Regions from separate parts of the Shewanella sp. CAL98-MNA-CIBAN-0140 genome, predicted to be linked through region 3. Evidence: predicted binding sites of a transcription regulator. Region 3 holds the regulator's gene; each other region holds the start of a gene.
What was found. Region 3 encodes ArgR, which controls arginine synthesis, uptake and breakdown. Its sites were predicted from a motif close to ANTGAATANNTATTCANT; they were not measured.

Region 1: gltB (glutamate synthase large subunit) is a predicted target of ArgR. The motif match lies at 1,268-1,285, and genes of this name have one in related genera.
Region 2: AAEY93_RS16575 (YjiH family protein) is a predicted target of ArgR. The motif match lies at 882-899, and genes of this name have one in related genera.

Annotation. Positions count from the first base shown of each region.
Region 1 covers NZ_JBEOPI010000011.1:105,058-107,339, forward strand. Annotated here, with positions in the region: gene mnmL (tRNA modification radical SAM protein MnmL/YtqA) at 1-815, opposite strand, end outside; gene gltB (glutamate synthase large subunit) at 1,339-2,282, shown strand, end outside.
Region 2 covers NZ_JBEOPI010000037.1:6,369-8,650, reverse strand. Annotated here, with positions in the region: gene AAEY93_RS16580 (U32 family peptidase) at 1-346, shown strand, start outside; gene AAEY93_RS16575 (YjiH family protein) at 1,089-2,282, shown strand, end outside.
Region 3 covers NZ_JBEOPI010000038.1:2,351-4,632, forward strand. Annotated here, with positions in the region: gene AAEY93_RS16745 (Dyp-type peroxidase) at 1-852, shown strand, start outside; gene argR (transcriptional regulator ArgR) at 916-1,386, opposite strand; gene AAEY93_RS16755 (META domain-containing protein) at 1,582-2,070, opposite strand; gene AAEY93_RS16760 (hypothetical protein) at 2,193-2,282, shown strand, end outside.

The DNA.
Region 1 (2,282 bases), on a different contig from region 3:
AAGATAATGTCTTTTGGGGTGTGACGGATCAGTTTTGCGACCTCTGAAGCATACTCGTCCAGACCGATCAATGGCATGGGATTATAACGCCATTGTTTTGCCATAATACTGCCTTCTACAATATGTAGTGGGTGCAGTTTTAGCCCATCAACACCTATCCCTAATACGGTTTGTAAGCTATTAAAGTAGTCCACGGAAGTTTCTCCTGGGAGGCCTAGTATCAGATGGGTGCACACTTTAATCCCTCTAGCACGAGCCTTTTTAACGGTTTGACGGTATTGGCATAATTGATGGCCACGATTAATCCGCTTTAAGGTCTGATTATTGGCCGTTTGTAAACCAAGCTCCAGCCACACCTCGATGCCTCGTTGTTGATACTCAACCAATAAATCAAGTACTTCATTAGGCACACAGTCAGGACGAGTACCAATATGAAGCCCGACAATATCGGTATCTTCAACGGCTTGATCATATTTTTGCTTGAGTACTTTGTACTCATCGTAAGTGCTGGTATAGGCCTGAAAATAAGCAATATATTTTGCTGTCGACGCTGGGGCTACTTCAGTGGGAAGCACACTTTTTTTGGCTGACTGGGCACGTATTTTTCCTTCGGATAATTGCACTGCAATGGGTTGAGCACTGTCTTGTTCTCCGCTAAATGAAGCCACATTACAAAAAGTACAACCGCCTACGCCTAAGGTGCCATCTCGATTAGGACAAGTAAATTGGGCATCTATAGTTAATTTTTTTATGCGTTGGCCATAACGTTGCTTGCAATGTAAACCAAATGTATTAACGTAGTCATCTAAACCCAAAATTTACTCTCAACATTACTTTAAAGTTCGCCAGTTTAGTCAACCGATACACACCTGTCTTGGTGCTAAATCAATAAAATAGTTTATCTATTGGCGCTGGCAGTAAACTTGTGCGCTAACGCTAAAAACAGTTAACACCATTTAATCAACTTACAAAACACTCGATATGAATATTTAGTCATTTAGAATAATTTTTTACTCAAAAACTGTGTTTGAAATAAAATTCACTATTTTTGTTTCAAAAACACTTCTTTGTTGTTGTTGCAAAAAAGTAGCTGATTATTTTATCATTTTCTAAAATTCTTTTTATTCATAAGGTTATAGGTGATATATCACAGTTTACGTTAACGTAAGGTTGGTAGCGTATTACGTTTTATGAGTATTTAGATTTCAGTTTGTTGCATTTTTTTGGTTTGACCTTTATTCAATCTCAGTTTATTTTGAATGGTTCGGGTGCATATCTATGGATATTCTTTGAATTTACCCCGAGTCGTATTCTAGTAGAGGTTTAGGGGGTTTTTGTATGAGCTTGTATCATCCCAGTTTTGAGCGTGACAATTGCGGATTTGGTTTAATTGCACAAATGGATGGTGACGCGAGTCACCGCATTGTGCGTACTGCGATTCATGGTCTCGATCGAATGAAGCATCGTGGTGGTATTGCAGCGGACGGACGCACAGGTGATGGCTGCGGTCTATTAATGCAAATGCCTACAGGGTTTTTTAAAGCTATTGCGGCAGAAAATGATTGGCATTTGAGCCGAAATTTTGCCGTGGGTATGCTATTTCTCAGCCAAGATAAACAACGCGCTGATGAAGCCAAACTTATCTTAGAAAAAGAACTACAACGAGAAATGTTAAGTGTCGCTGGTTGGCGTAAAGTTCCGATTAATCCTGATGTTTTGGGGGAGATTGGTCGGGAAAGCTTGCCACAGATTTATCAAGTATTGATCAACGCGCCAGTTGGCTGGCGGGAAAAAGATCTTGAACGTCGCTTGTATATGGCGCGTCGCCGACTTGAACAGCAAATCACTGATGATGAAGACTTTTACGTTGCCAGTCTTTCTGGGCAAGTGATTGTCTATAAAGGGTTAATGATGCCAGCCGATCTGCCGTCATTTTACACAGACTTAGCAGATATACGTTTGAAAAGTGCCATTTGTTTATTTCACCAGCGCTTTTCAACCAACACACATCCCAAGTGGCCATTAGCCCAACCGTTTCGTTATCTTGCCCATAACGGTGAAATCAATACCATTACCGGTAATCGTCAATGGGCTAGAGCGCGTGCCTATAAGTTTAATTCGCCTTTATTGCCCGACTTACAACAAGCGGCACCCTTTGTTAACGAAACAGGTTCAGACTCCTCTTCTTTAGACAATATGCTCGAAATGCTGTTATCAGGTGGGATGGATTTATACCGAGCCATGCGCTTACTTATTCCACCAGCATGGCAATCAAACCCAGA
Region 2 (2,282 bases), on a different contig from region 3:
AATTTGCCAACGACACAGCAAAGGTTTACTGGCTCAAACCCAGGAGTCGCAACCTTTATTACGCTTGAACGGTATTCAAACGCAGTCAGCGGCACAGGTGAATCTGATTAAGCAAATCCCACAGATGGTGGATATGGGCATTGATTATTGGCGGATATCGCCCAATAAATTAACCGATATTGCCATGGGTTCAGATCTTGCCCATGCATTAGAGCATGCAAAAAACAACTCACTGAATATTGAAACCCTGATCAAAAAACAGTTAAATGATCAAAACCATGCATCGATTATCAATCATCATTGTAATGGTTATTGGTTAGGATTACCCGGCATGGACTGTGCCTAAAATCCCAAAAACCTTCCGAATGGGTCCTGAATATACCCAAGTCACTTCAACATGCTCGTTTCAAAGATCCCTTAGGATAACTGAAAAAGGCAGTGATTGAATATAAGAGATCGTCGCTTCGCGACTGATTGGTTCTAGGAACTCGCCAGCTCGCCAGAGGGCGGTGCTTCGCTCCTTCTAGGTCCTAGGTCGCTGCGCGGCTAGATGCTATAAAATCTTAGCAGCGAAGTGTTCGCTTGTTATCGTTTCCTAGCAGGACGAAGTCCGCCCTAGAACCTAGAACCTAGAACCTAGAAGCGAAGTGTCCTCGAGTCCTAGCAGCCGCAGGCACTCTATTCCTAGACCCTAAGGACGCAGTCCGTCCTAGCTATTATGGCTTAAAGAATGTGATCAAAATTAGCGGGAATATCCGTGCTCATTAATGGCGCTAAAACAATGGATATCAACATAAAGCCTAAGATAAAACACCTTAGCAACAAATATCCAATCTAATGATTAGATTAGGGTTTTATTATATACCCTGACCTTTCCCCTAAGTAAATATCTACTCACATTTAACTAATATCTATTCGACTCAGTATTCGTTTTACATACAGCAGATAAGGGGGTAACCTTGCCTACCCAAAAAACACAACTGAATGGACATTCAATTTCTGTCCATGATAAACCGTTGGGTAGCACAGCTGGCCAACTTAAAGCACATAAGTAAGGTGTATTTAACGTGACACAAAAAAAACATAGCATTAAAACAATTCTCACCTTTATTATTCCGTCACTGATTGGCTTACTACTGTTTATGACGCCTATCAATATTGAAGGTTCGATTACCATTCCAATTGCCATTATCTCAAAAGCATTGCAAAGCCAAATGGGCAGCTCGATCCAGCTTATTGTTACCTGCATCGTTGTATTAATGGCATTAGCCTCGTTGCTCACTCAGCTCATTAATCCTAAATTCGTGCGTAAAAGCACTTTTTTACGCACCTTGCTGAAAGTGAATTTATTTTGGTTAGCCATACGAATATTAGGCGCAATCTTTATCGTGATGGTTTATTTGCAAGTGGGACCCGACGCCATTATTTCATCGGCAACCGGTGGCTTAGTACTGAATGATTTAGTGCCTGTACTGTTTTCAGTATTCATTTTTGCTGGCATGTTATTACCACTATTACTCAATTTTGGTTTATTGGAATTTTTTGGCACTTTATTAACTAAAGTGATGCGTCCCATATTCAATTTACCCGGACGCAGTGCCATTGACTGTATGGCCTCTTGGCTAGGTGACGGCAGTGTGGGTATTTTAATGACCACCAAACAATACGAAACTCGTTTTTATACCGCCCGCGAAGCGGCTGTTATTGGCACAACCTTCTCTGCGGTGTCGATTACCTTTAGCCTAGTGGTCATATCACAAGTCAAACTTGAACACCTTTTTGTCCCGTTTTATCTCACTGTGTGTTTAGCCGGTTTTGTTGCCGCAATCATAGTACCTAAATTACCTCCGCTATCATGGAAAAAAGATAATTACATCGATGATACCCCTCGCCATGAAGATGACGAAACCATCCCAGCCAGTCATGGGGTATTTTCGTGGGGATTTGAACAAGCAATGCAACGCGCCTCTAAGGCCGGTGGGATAAAGCATGTCCTAACTGAAGGGGTTAAAAACGTTGTTGATATGATATTTGGGGTGATCCCTGTTGTTATGGGGATTGGTACCGTCGCATTGGTGTTAGCTGAACATACCCCTCTTTTTAACTACTTAGGGATGCCATTTATTCCACTATTAGAGCTGCTGCAAATCCCTGAAGCCACCGCAGCGTCGAAAACGATTGTGGTGGGATTTGCCGATATGTTTATTCCCTCCATTTTAGCCAGCTCTATTGAGTCAGACTTAACCCGTTTTGTTATTGCCGCATTATCGGTCACTCAGCTT
Region 3 (2,282 bases):
GACGGTGTTGAAGATCAACTACGTCCGTCCATTGCTAATGTGGCGCAATACATTTACGAACTCACGGATCAGTATGCAGACAGTGCTTTTAATGGCTTTGTGGGTATTGGGGCCAATTTTTGGGATACTTTTTATCCAGAAGCTCGTCCAGCATTGTTGAAACCTTTTCCTGCAATGAATGACGGTAATCGTGATGCTCCCGCGATGGAATATGATCTGTTTGTTCATATCCGTTGCGATCGTTATGATATTTTGCATCTTGTTGCTAATGAAATTAATCAAATGTTTGAGGATTTGGTTGAGTTAGTCGATGAAGAGCGCGGTTTTCGATTTATGGACAGTCGTGATTTAACCGGCTTTGTTGATGGTACTGAAAACCCTAAAGGGCGCCATCGTCAACAAGTTGCGCTCGTCGGTGATGAAGATCAAGACTTTGTATCTGGTAGTTATCTACATGTGCAAAAATACATGCATAACTTAAGTAAATGGCATCGTTTACCACTTAAAAAACAAGAAGATATTTTTGGTCGAACCAAAGTTGATGATATTGAGTACGAGTCAGAAGATAAGCCATTAACCAGCCATACGAAACGAGTCAATTTAAAGGACCCACAGGGTAACGCATTAGAGATTTTACGCCAAAGCATGCCATATGGTTCGATTAGAGAACAAGGGCTAATGTTTCTTTCTGTATGCCGTACACCTGATAACTTCGAAAAAATGCTCCGCAGTATGGTGCACGGTGATGGTCATGGAAATCATGATCATCTAATGTCGTTTACTAAAGCGTTGACTGGGTCGTCATTTTTTGTACCATCACTGGATTTTTTAACTCAATTTGATGATGTGTAAACGCCGATCCTAGGCAATAAAAAAGCAATGCCATGGCATTGCTTTTTTATTGGAACGGTTTTTTTATTCACTATAGTTGAATAAGGATCTAACCGTTTCGAGAGTATCATCAATAGTTTTTATGCTTGCTGGGCAAATAAAAATAGTATCATCGCCGGCAATGGTACCTAATATGCCTTCTGGTTTGCCTATTGAATCGAGCAAACGTGCAATTAATTGCGCTGCACCTGGGCTGGTTCTTACCACAATCATGGCTTGGTTATGGTCAACATCCAGTACTAAATTCTTAACTGGACTACCCGCAGTCGGAACGCCTAGCTCGGCAGGGAGGCAATACACCATCTCTTGCTTAGCATTTCGAGTTCGCACAGCACCAAACTTGCTGAGCATGCGAGAGACCTTAGATTGATTAATATTACCGAATCCTTCGGCTTGAAGCGCAATAACAATCTCGCTTTGGCTTCCAAAACGTTCTTCTTTCAGAATCGCCTTAAAAGTTCGAACGAGCTCATCCTGATTTCTTGTCGCTGGCATAGTGATAATTCATCTTATAGTTGTTATTCAAAAAACTAGCATATTTTGAATATATTGGCTTGTTAAGTCAAGAAAGAATCAGATTTATTGAATAAAAATTCATTTTACAGTGGAACTTTAAGCTGACACTTGGGTGAGTAATAAGTCTACCGACTTAAGTGAATAATTCACAGTATTGAGGTTATAAACTATAAATTAATAGGGTGCAGTATTTAAAGAGGCTTTATCGGACGACTCGTTATATAACGATTCTTTGTATAACGATCGTGGCGATGATTGTTTTGTTAGTACCAATAGCGTATCACCCTTTTCAGACAGCAGATTGAGTTTGCCTTTTGAGAAATCAATCTGTTGTACCTGTGCAATAGCGTGCATCAAATCCGCTTCTTGGGCCATTAAACTATCTACACAAGCTTTCATAGTTGAACCCGACGGTGCCATTTGGAGTCGATTTCCTTGTTGATCGTAATGACCAAAAAATTGATTACAGCTGTTATTGCCGCTTAACTCACCATTTTGGGCAAAAACTAATTTTGCTGGGCTATTATTAATGGTAGGAGTATCAAGGACGACTTCTACATGCCAAGTACCAATTAATTGTTCATTTGAGACAATTTGAGTGTGGTTTTGACAAGCACTAAGGCCTAAAAATATAACGGTGGCGCCAAGAATATGCTTTATCATGCGAAGAGAGTTCCAAATACGAAAAAATTGCCGTTATTCTACTACTTGAAGGTGAGTAAGAGCGTAAATAATTGTAATTTTTCGGATTAATGAACATTATTTAACGTATTAAAGAGTCTAAAATGATCAAATTACTCAAAGTGTTGCATATCGTTGGTTTAATCATGTTGCTGGTGGGCGTAGGATTATATTGGCAAAGTGATATAGGCCAG